One region of the Nocardia sp. NPDC004582 genome, then DNA from elsewhere that is predicted to be linked to it. Evidence: riboswitches for the same ligand, from Rfam matches in the RefSeq annotation. Region 1 holds a riboswitch; the other holds the start of a gene.

What was found. Region 1 has a riboswitch for magnesium ahead of ACWELJ_RS29775 (MgtC/SapB family protein). Riboswitches for the same ligand answer to the same signal wherever they lie in the genome.
Region 2: another riboswitch for magnesium. It lies ahead of ACWELJ_RS00585 (ABC transporter permease); the one in region 1 lies ahead of ACWELJ_RS29775 (MgtC/SapB family protein).

What each region holds. Positions count from the first base shown of each region.
Region 1 covers NZ_JBSGCY010000163.1:173-4,550, forward strand. Annotated here, with positions in the region: partial or broken gene ACWELJ_RS29760 (hypothetical protein) at 1-428, opposite strand, end outside; gene ACWELJ_RS29765 (hypothetical protein) at 998-1,396, shown strand; gene ACWELJ_RS29770 (TetR/AcrR family transcriptional regulator) at 1,454-2,074, shown strand; M-box (ykoK) riboswitch at 2,168-2,341, shown strand; gene ACWELJ_RS29775 (MgtC/SapB family protein) at 2,561-3,274, shown strand; gene ACWELJ_RS29780 (SDR family NAD(P)-dependent oxidoreductase) at 3,282-4,046, opposite strand; gene ACWELJ_RS29785 (helix-turn-helix transcriptional regulator) at 4,155-4,378, opposite strand, start outside.
Region 2 covers NZ_JBSGCY010000001.1:159,955-164,332, forward strand. Annotated here, with positions in the region: gene ACWELJ_RS00565 (AraC family transcriptional regulator ligand-binding domain-containing protein) at 1-360, shown strand, start outside; gene ACWELJ_RS00570 (hypothetical protein) at 540-731, shown strand; gene ACWELJ_RS00575 (DUF3558 family protein) at 754-1,266, opposite strand; gene ACWELJ_RS00580 (DUF3558 family protein) at 1,266-1,778, opposite strand; M-box (ykoK) riboswitch at 1,857-2,026, shown strand; gene ACWELJ_RS00585 (ABC transporter permease) at 2,247-4,004, shown strand; gene ACWELJ_RS00590 (ABC transporter ATP-binding protein) at 4,030-4,378, shown strand, end outside.

The DNA.
Region 1 (4,378 bases):
TCGTGATGCTCGGGCCCGCCGTTGCGGTCGGCCATGGCGCGTGCCGACCACCGGATGGCGTAGGCGACCCAGAAGCACGGCAACGACGCGGCCAGGAAGATCGCTCCCGCGGCGAGCAATCCGGAGCCGACGCCGAGCACCAGCAACTCCCAGCGCGGGTAGCAGGTGGCGGTGCCCGTGCAGTCGCCGTAGGTCCGCCGGCCGTACTCCCAGGCGAACAGGCCCGCACCCGAGCCGAGGGTCGAGGCGAGCAGGAAGTTGGCGATGTACCAGCAGCGCACCAGTTTCCGGGCGAAGATGAGCGCACCGAGCTGCCCGGAGCCGAGGCTGTCCGCGATGTCGTCCCCGACGCCCAGATGCCGGCCCCAGCCCGACGGCTCGGCGGGGTCGGCTACGGCGGAGTTACTGGCATACCGGCGTGCGGTCATCCTGCGCGATCCTTCTGCACCTCGAACAGTCCACCGGCACAGGTTGATTCGCAATGCCTACCCGAACTGAATCCAAACTGGGTCGATCATTGCAGCGTCGCGGCGTTCGCGCCGTCCTTGTGGCGGAATCGGCGCTTATGAGACGGCGTCGCCGGGCCGGGATCGGGGGTCGGCCCGGCGACGCCGGGGTTCGCGGCGCCCGCTGCGCGGCGGGGACGCGGGGCGGCGAGTCTCGGGGAAGAGGACTCGCGCGGTGTCCGGTCACCGCTGGGTGTCTGCGCTTCGTCACCCGGGCGATTCGGACAATCGGAACGTTAGCGATGCGGTAACTGAATTGCGCTGCGAGCGTGCGAATTAGGGGATCATTAGGGGAACCCCGGGCTTTCGGCGTCGATGCTGGACAGCCGACTGATTGCCGGAGATCACGAATTGCGTTGGCGGGGTGACCGGTTCGCACCGAGTGGTCCGATCCGCGCGTGTCGGGGGTGCTGAACACCGACACTGCGTATATGCGCCAATGGCGTCGCAGTGTTCTCATTCATCCCGTTCGTCTGGGGAGATGATCGACAATGATCCGCTCACGCACTTCGGTCGCGTCCGTGTTCGCCACCTGCAGCGCCGCGGCCGCGGCGCTCGTGCTCGCCGCGCCCGACGCGGCGGCGTATGTCAGCAGCGTGACCATCGCGACCGGCACCAGCATCGGCGGCGGCTACGGCACCAACTGCTCCTACACGCTCACCGTCAACGGCAGCCCGAACGAGTACGTGTGGCTCTACGACAGCGCATCGTCGACCTTCACTCCGCAGCAGTTCGGTCTGGGCAGCGGCGGCACCGCCACCTCGAGCTGGACACCGACGGCCACCGGCACCCATTACGTGCAGGCCTGGACCTACAACGGCTCGCAGTGGGCGACGGTCACCGTCGGCACCGGCATCAACCTCGGCAGCGCGTGCGTGGTCACCAAATAAGCCGGTCCGGGTCCGGGTGTGCGCTCCCACCCGGCCCCGGGCATTACTCTTGACCCGGTGCAGACCGAGCAGCCTCCCGCCGAGGAGCCCCGCATCTGGGGTGGAACGACCCTCACCGAACGCCGTGAGGCGCGCCGCACCGCGCTGCTCGAGGCCGCACTGGACCTGATCGGCGAGTCGGGGGCGGGCGCGGTCACCATGCGCGCGGTGTGCCGGCGCGCCACGCTGACCGACCGGTATTTCTACGAATCCTTCGCCAGCCGCGACGAACTGCTCGATGTGCTCTACCGCCAGATCGCCGAGGAGTTCCTGGATCCGATGACCGCGTTCGCCGTCGCCGATGACCCCGATCGGGATCGCGCGCTGTCGGAAACACTGGTGGACAAGGTGCTGCAGGATCCGCGCAAGTCGCGGCTGTTCCTGGTGGAGCCGTATTCGTCGACGGGGCTGGGCCAGACCACGATCGCGGTGATGCCGGCGTTCACCCGCCTGATCCAGGATCACCTGTTCGCCCATATCGATGATCCGGTGCGGCGGCGGCTGGCCGCGGTCACCATGGCCAGCGGTAACGCCGGCATGTTCTCGGCGTGGCTCAACGGCACGCTGCGCGCCACGCGCGATCAGATCGTGGACCATCTGGTGGCGACCATCGACGCCTATCGCGGCATGTATCGCTGACCCCGCCACCGGCGTGTTCGCGGAGTGGATGCGGGCGAGCGCGGCCATATCGAGTTGCCAGGCGCGCCGCGGGGGTGTTTACTCGCTGACGCAAGGTGCCGTCGTTAGCTGAGGCTCCTTCACGGATACAGGCCGGCGATCCCGAACGTCGAGAGACGCCCCGGATCAGGACAGGCTTCCCCGAGCTAAGGGGATGCCCCGACCGGCTCCCGCCCTGGTGGCGGGTTACGCCGTGGAGTGCTGAAGGTCTTACGAGGGGTGGTACCCGTGCCGGCGATTCCCCGCCGGTCCCACTCCCCCGGCATGCACGCGACCCCGCGGTCGCGCGGTGCGAGTGTGTGAGGAGGTGGTGGTCGTGCCCGATGGACCGGACCGAGTTCCGTTAGCCAATCGTTCACCAGGCGACACTCCCTCAATCCTTCGGCCGCTGCCGCACACCCGGTAGCGTCGCTGTCCGAGTGCGCCGTCATCCGCTGGGAGATCGAGATGACCACCTGGGAAATGCTGCTCCGCCTGGCCACCGGCGTCGGGTTGGGCGCGATCATCGGATTCGAGCGCCAGTTCCGGGCCCGCATGGCCGGGCTGCGCACCAACGCGCTGGTCGCCGCCGGTGCGACCCTGTTCGTGCTGCTGTCGGCGCACGGCTTCAACGGCGCCTCCGCCGACCCGACCCGGGTTGCGGCGCAGATCGTTTCGGGTATCGGCTTTTTGGGCGCGGGTGTGATCCTGCGTGACGGGTTCAATATCCGCGGCCTCAATACCGCTGCGACACTGTGGTGTTCGGCCGCTGTCGGCGCGCTGGCGGGCGCGGGCATGTACTCGACGGCCGCGGCGGGCACGGTCGCGGTGGTGGTGGTCAATACCGCGTTGCGGACGGTGGCCCGGTCGGTGGATCGTCCGCTCGCCGACGGCACCGACGCCGAGTACGCGTTGTACGCCTTCCACGCCGATACCGACGACGCGCACGAGGCGCAGGTGCGCGCGCTGCTGGTGCAGTCGTTGACCCGCACCGATTTCAGCCTGGTGTCGATTTCCAGTCATGACACCTCGCCGGGGCGGGTGCAGGTGCGGGCCGAACTCACCGGCGATCGTCGCGACGATCGCCAGATGGAGTCCGCGGTGAGCCGGTTGAGCCTGGAGCCGTCGGTGACCAGTGTCGGCTGGCGCACGGTGGCGCGGCCGGTGGAAACCGAGCAGTGAGCCGTCCTCACACCATGGCGGTAGGGATGACGGTGGTGAGGCCGCCGTCGACGAGCAGGTCCTGGCCGGTGATGTAGGAGGCGTCGGCGGAGGCCAGGAACGCGACCGCGGCCGCCACATCGTCGGAGGTGCCGATGCGGGCGAGCGCGACCCGCGAGGCCGCGTCGGCCTGGGTTCGCGGGGTGGTTTCGGCGCGGAAGGCGGGGGTGTCGGTGTAGCCGGGGCTGACGGAGTTGACGCGAATTCCCTTGGGGGCCAGTTCGGCGGCGAGGGTGCGGGCCAAGGTGTGCACGGCGGCTTTGGTGGCGGTGTAGAGCGCGGTGCCCGGCGCGCCGCGGTAGGTGGCGAACGAGGCGTTGATGACGATCGCACCGCCCGCCGACAGCAGCGGCAGGGCGTGCTGGATGGTGAAGAACGCCGAGGTGAAGTTGAGGGCGACGATCCGATCGAATTCCTCGGGCGTGACGGCGGTGAACGGCTGGAACGCACCGATACCCGCGTTGACGAACAGCACGTCCAGGCGTCCGAAGCGTTCGGTGACGGTGCGGGTCAGCGCGGCGAGGTCCTCGGTGTCGGTGACGTCGCCGGCGACGGCGACGGCGTGTTCGCCGAGCTCGGCGACGGCGGCGTCGAGACGGCTCTTGTCGCGCCCGGTGATGATCACCTGCGCGCCTTCGGCGATGAGGCGCCGCGCGGTGGCCAGCCCCATGCCGCTGCTGCCCCCGGTGATGAGGGCGATCTTGTTGTGGAAGCGGGATCCGTTGTGCGTCATGGCTTCAGCGTGCCGGGGCGCGGCGCGGGTAAACAGTGCGCGTTTATCGTGGGTGTGCCACCACCACCCTGGCGCGGGCCAGGGGTCCCGGCATTGCCGCGGTGTCGCTCACGCGGGTGCTGCCAGGCGCAGCCGGTGCAGGCGGTCGAGGGCGTCGGCGGTGCCGGTCCGCGGGCGCGGGTTGTAGAGCACGACGTGCTGGTCGGGGCGGTCGGCGAGGGTCAGGGTGGTGGCGTCGAAGTGCAGTTCGCCCACTTCGGGATGCCGCAGCGCGTTGACGGCTTGAGCGGGGGCGCCGACGTCGTGGCGCGACCACAGGTGCGCGAATTCGG
Region 2 (4,378 bases), on a different contig from region 1:
ACGGCGGTGCTGCTGGCCTACGCGGCCACCCTGCCCGCCACTCCGGAGGTGGGGGTGACCTGGCTCGAGCAACTCGGCGACGCCATCGACCTGGCCCTCGCGGACGGCGCGGCGACCCTGGAAGTGGTTGCGCGGCGGCTGCTGACCTCACCCAGATCACTGCAACGCCGGCTGACCGAGGCCGGAACCACTTGGCGGCGTGAGGTGGATCACGCGCGCCGCCGCAGATTACAACGGGCCGAACATCTTCCGCGCGCCCAGCAGGCGGAATTCCTGGGCTACGCGGATCCGGCGAGCCTGCGGCGGGCGGTGCAGCGGTGGCGGGACCGCGGCGCTCCGGAACCCGAGGATCCGCGCTGAGGGGCCGAAATCGCACCTACCGTACGGTATTCCGGCTACCCCACAGCAAGGTTGGCGTGTCCCGGACTGGTTTGGCGCTTTCGGAACTCCCGCGCGGCGTGGACGGAAATCAGACTGGTCGGAAACGCCAGGACACTGTCACGCGTTCCCCCGGACCGGTACTCGATTGGAGCTTCCTCGTGCCCCACACCGCAGAAACCGCCACCGCCTACGTCGTCACCGCCGTGGAGGCCAAGGGCACCGCCACGCGGCACGACTTCGATATCAAGTCCATCGTGAGCACCACCCACAGCCTCACCGAGAGCTGGGACTTCCACACCGTGGACCCGAACATGTTCTGGAACATCGTCGCTACGTTCCTCGAGCACTGAGACCGGTTCCGCGCGGAGCGCGTCAGATGCCGTCGACCGAGAGCGTCGCGTTCATCAGACTCATGGCCGCCGCGCACGGATCGGGCCGCGCGGTGTGATCGCGGTTTCGCACCCACCAGGTGACGGTGCCGGTATCGGCCACCGTCACCGCGCAACCACCCGGATCCGCCGGATCCCGCCAGTACATGCCGCCGAAGTTCCGCACCACCAGCCGCTCGACGCGGTACCCGAACCGGTCGGCGATCCGCACCTCCCGTGCGAGCGTGTCGTCCCGCAGCCAGGCATAGGTGATATCGACCGCGCCGCCACCGGGATTGGTGGCGGTCCAGTCGCACACGGTGGGCGCGCTCTGCTGCCGCATCCCGGTGACGCCGATGGCGGCGGCCAGCTTCGAATCCTCCAGGGGGCCACAGCCCGCCAGCAGGTTCGGATCGGCCGCGGGGCGCACCTCGGCCTGCCGACCGGACTGCGAACATCCGGACAGGGCGGCGATCAACAAGGCCGCCACCGTGATTCGGATTCCCGGGCGCGCCATCAGCTCTGTCCCGCCTGCGCCAAGGTGGCCGCCGCCAGCTGTTCCACGCCCTGACAGGCGCGCGCGCTCGAGCGTTCGGTCCAGTCGATGAAGTCGGTGTCGCCGAACGCGACCGCGACCTCGCAGGATTGCGCACCGCGCCATTCGATGCCCGGCTGCCCGGCGATCCGGACGGTGGCGGGGCCGCCGGTGGTGACCTGGTCGCGGCGGGCCTGCAGCGAGCTGCCCCGGAACCAGTGGAAGATGACGGCGTAGTCCTCGCCGGCGGCGGGCTGCCAGGCGCAGCCGACCGCGTTGGCCGAAACCCGTTGCGCACCGGTCGATCCCGTGGCCTCGATCACCTGGGCGTCGGATACCCCGCCACACAAGCCGATGGTGTCCGGGGACGGCGCGGCCGCCTTGAGCGCGGCCGTCGTGGTCGCCGCGGCCCGCTGATCCGCGGAGTTCCCGCAGCCCGCGACCGCCAGCCCGATCAAGGCGATCCCCACCGCCGCGCGCATCGCTCTCGTCACGCGGACCAGACTAGGCGAATCGGGCCGACCGTGCGCGTACACACTTTGACAATTCATCGGGCCTTTACTACGTTCGATAACGCACCTCGATAGGCGAGGCTCCTGCACGAACACAGGCCACTGATCTGACGACGTCGAGAGACGCCCAAGGTTAGGACAGATTTCCCCGGATTAAGGGGTAATCCAAAGTGGCTTTCCGATTCGGAACACGTCGTGCAGTGCCGAAGCTCTGACGAGAGGGGTGTGCGTCCTTCCCCGGGTTCCCCGGGTCGACCTCCCCCGCGTGCGCTGATGAATCCGCGTATGAGCCAGGTGAGGAGGTACCGGTCGAATGACTACCGACGACGACCCCGGACCTCCCCTCGCGCACTCGTAATTTCCCGGTATTCGGCGACGCCATCCCCTTTTCGTGACTCGGCGGACGCCTATTTCCGCGTGCCCTTTTTCGATTAGATGCGGATTCATCCAATGACGCTCCAGATCACCATTCCCAACCGTCCTGAAACCCGGCAGCCGATGCCGCGTTCGCGAAAGCCGCTGCGCGCCGTCGACTTTCTCGTGCTCGGCGCGGCCGTGTTCCTGATCGCCGTGGCGCTGCGGCTGTTCCGCGATATGTCGGTGCCGTGGACGCCGGGCTCCGGGCCGGAGTCGGTGTCGACCGATCCCCGGGAACTGCCGTACTACGCGGCGCGCACCACGCTGCGAATGTTCCTCGGGCTGGCGGCCTCGATCCTGTTCACGCTGGTCGTCGGCCAGTGGGCGGCGCATTCCCGGCGGGCGGAGCAGGTGCTGGTCCCGATGGTGGACGTGCTGCAATCGGTGCCGGTGCTGGCGCTGGTCTCGATTACCGCGACCGCGTTCGTGGCGCTGTTCCGCGGCTCCTTCCTGGGCGCGGAGGCGGTATGCGTGTTCGCCATCTTCACCGCCATGGCCTGGAACCTGACCTTCGCCTACTACCAGGCCGTGCGCACCCTGCCGCGCGAACTCGACGACGCCGCCCGCATGCTGCGGCTCACCCGCTGGCAGCGGTTGTGGCAGCTGGAGGTGCCGGCCGCCATGGTGCCGCTGATCTGGAACGGGATGATGAGCTTCGGCGGCGCGTGGTTCATGCTCGCCGCGTCCGAGGTGATCACGGTGTCCGGGCGGGAGGAAGCGCTACCCGGCATGGGCAGCTTCATCGCGGCGGCGACCGCGCAGGGACAGGTCTCACGACTGCTGCTGGGGGCGTTGGTCATGGTGGCCACCATCGTCATCGTCAACGTGCTGTTCTGGCGGCCGCTCACCGCCTGGTCGGAGCGGTTCCGGGTGGAGCACACCGAAAGCGCCGAAGTCCCACGCAGTCTCGTGCTGGACCTGCTGCGCCGCAGCACGGTGCCGGGGCGGCTGGCGCGGGCGGCCCGACCGGCCGGCGCGGGGATCGATCGCGTCATGCGGGTGTTCGGGCGCAGCACCCGGTCCGCCTACGACGACCGGCCCGGCAGCCGGGCCGGGGACGTGATCTTCTTCGGACTGCTGCTGGCGGCGCTGGCCTGGGGCACCTGGACACTGGCCGCCTACTTCGAAAGGACCGTCGGGCTGGCCGAATTCGGGCCCGCCACCCTGATGGGCCTGGCCAGCCTGAGCCGGGTGATCGTGCTACTGGTGGTGTCCACCGTGGTGTGGGTGCCGGTCGGGGTGTGGATCGGGCTGAACCCGCGGGTATGCCGATTCGCGCAGCCGGTGGTGCAGGTGCTGGCCAGTTTCCCGGCGCAGTTCCTGTTCCTCTTCGTGATCGCGGCACTCACCTGGACCGGCATCTCACTGAACATCGGCGGCATCGTGCTGATGGCGTTGGGCGCGCAGTGGTACGTGCTGTTCAACGTGATCGCCGCGGCCGGGCAGATCCCGACCGACCTGCGCGAGGCCATGGACGATCTCGGCGTGCACGGGTGGCTGCGGTGGAAGTCGTTGATCCTGCCGGCGATCGCCCCCGGCTATGTGGTCGGCGCGATCACCGCGTTCGGCGGCGCCTGGAACGCCACGCTGGTCGGCGAGGTGGTCGAGGCGGGCGGCACCCACCTGCAGGCGTACGGGCTGGGCGCGTACATCACCAATGCCACCGCGGCGGACATGTTTCCGAAGGTGCTACTGGGCACCGTGGTGATGAGCGTCGTCACCGTGACCATCAACCGGCTGGTCTGGCGGCGGCTGCAGCGCCGCGCCGAACAGCGTTTCTCGTTGAGCTGAAAGAGTTTTCGAAAGGAGGACAACCATGTCCACCCCCATCCTCTCCGTCGATCGCGTCACCAAGCACTACACCGATCCCTCCGGGGCGGCGCTGCCCGTGCTCTCCGATGTCCGCCTGGAGCTGTGCGAGGGCGAGATCGTCGCGCTGCTCGGGCGGTCCGGCTCCGGCAAGTCCACGCTGCTGCGCATCATCGCGGGGCTGGTCGCGCCGTCCGCGGGCACGGCGCGGCTGCGCGGGGCCGAGATCACCGCGCCACACGCCGCCGGCGCCATGGTGTTCCAGAACTTCGCGCTGCTGCCATGGCTGACCGTGCGCCAGAACATCGAGCTCGGGCTACGCGCCCAAGGGGTTTCGGGCTGGGAACGCTGGGAGC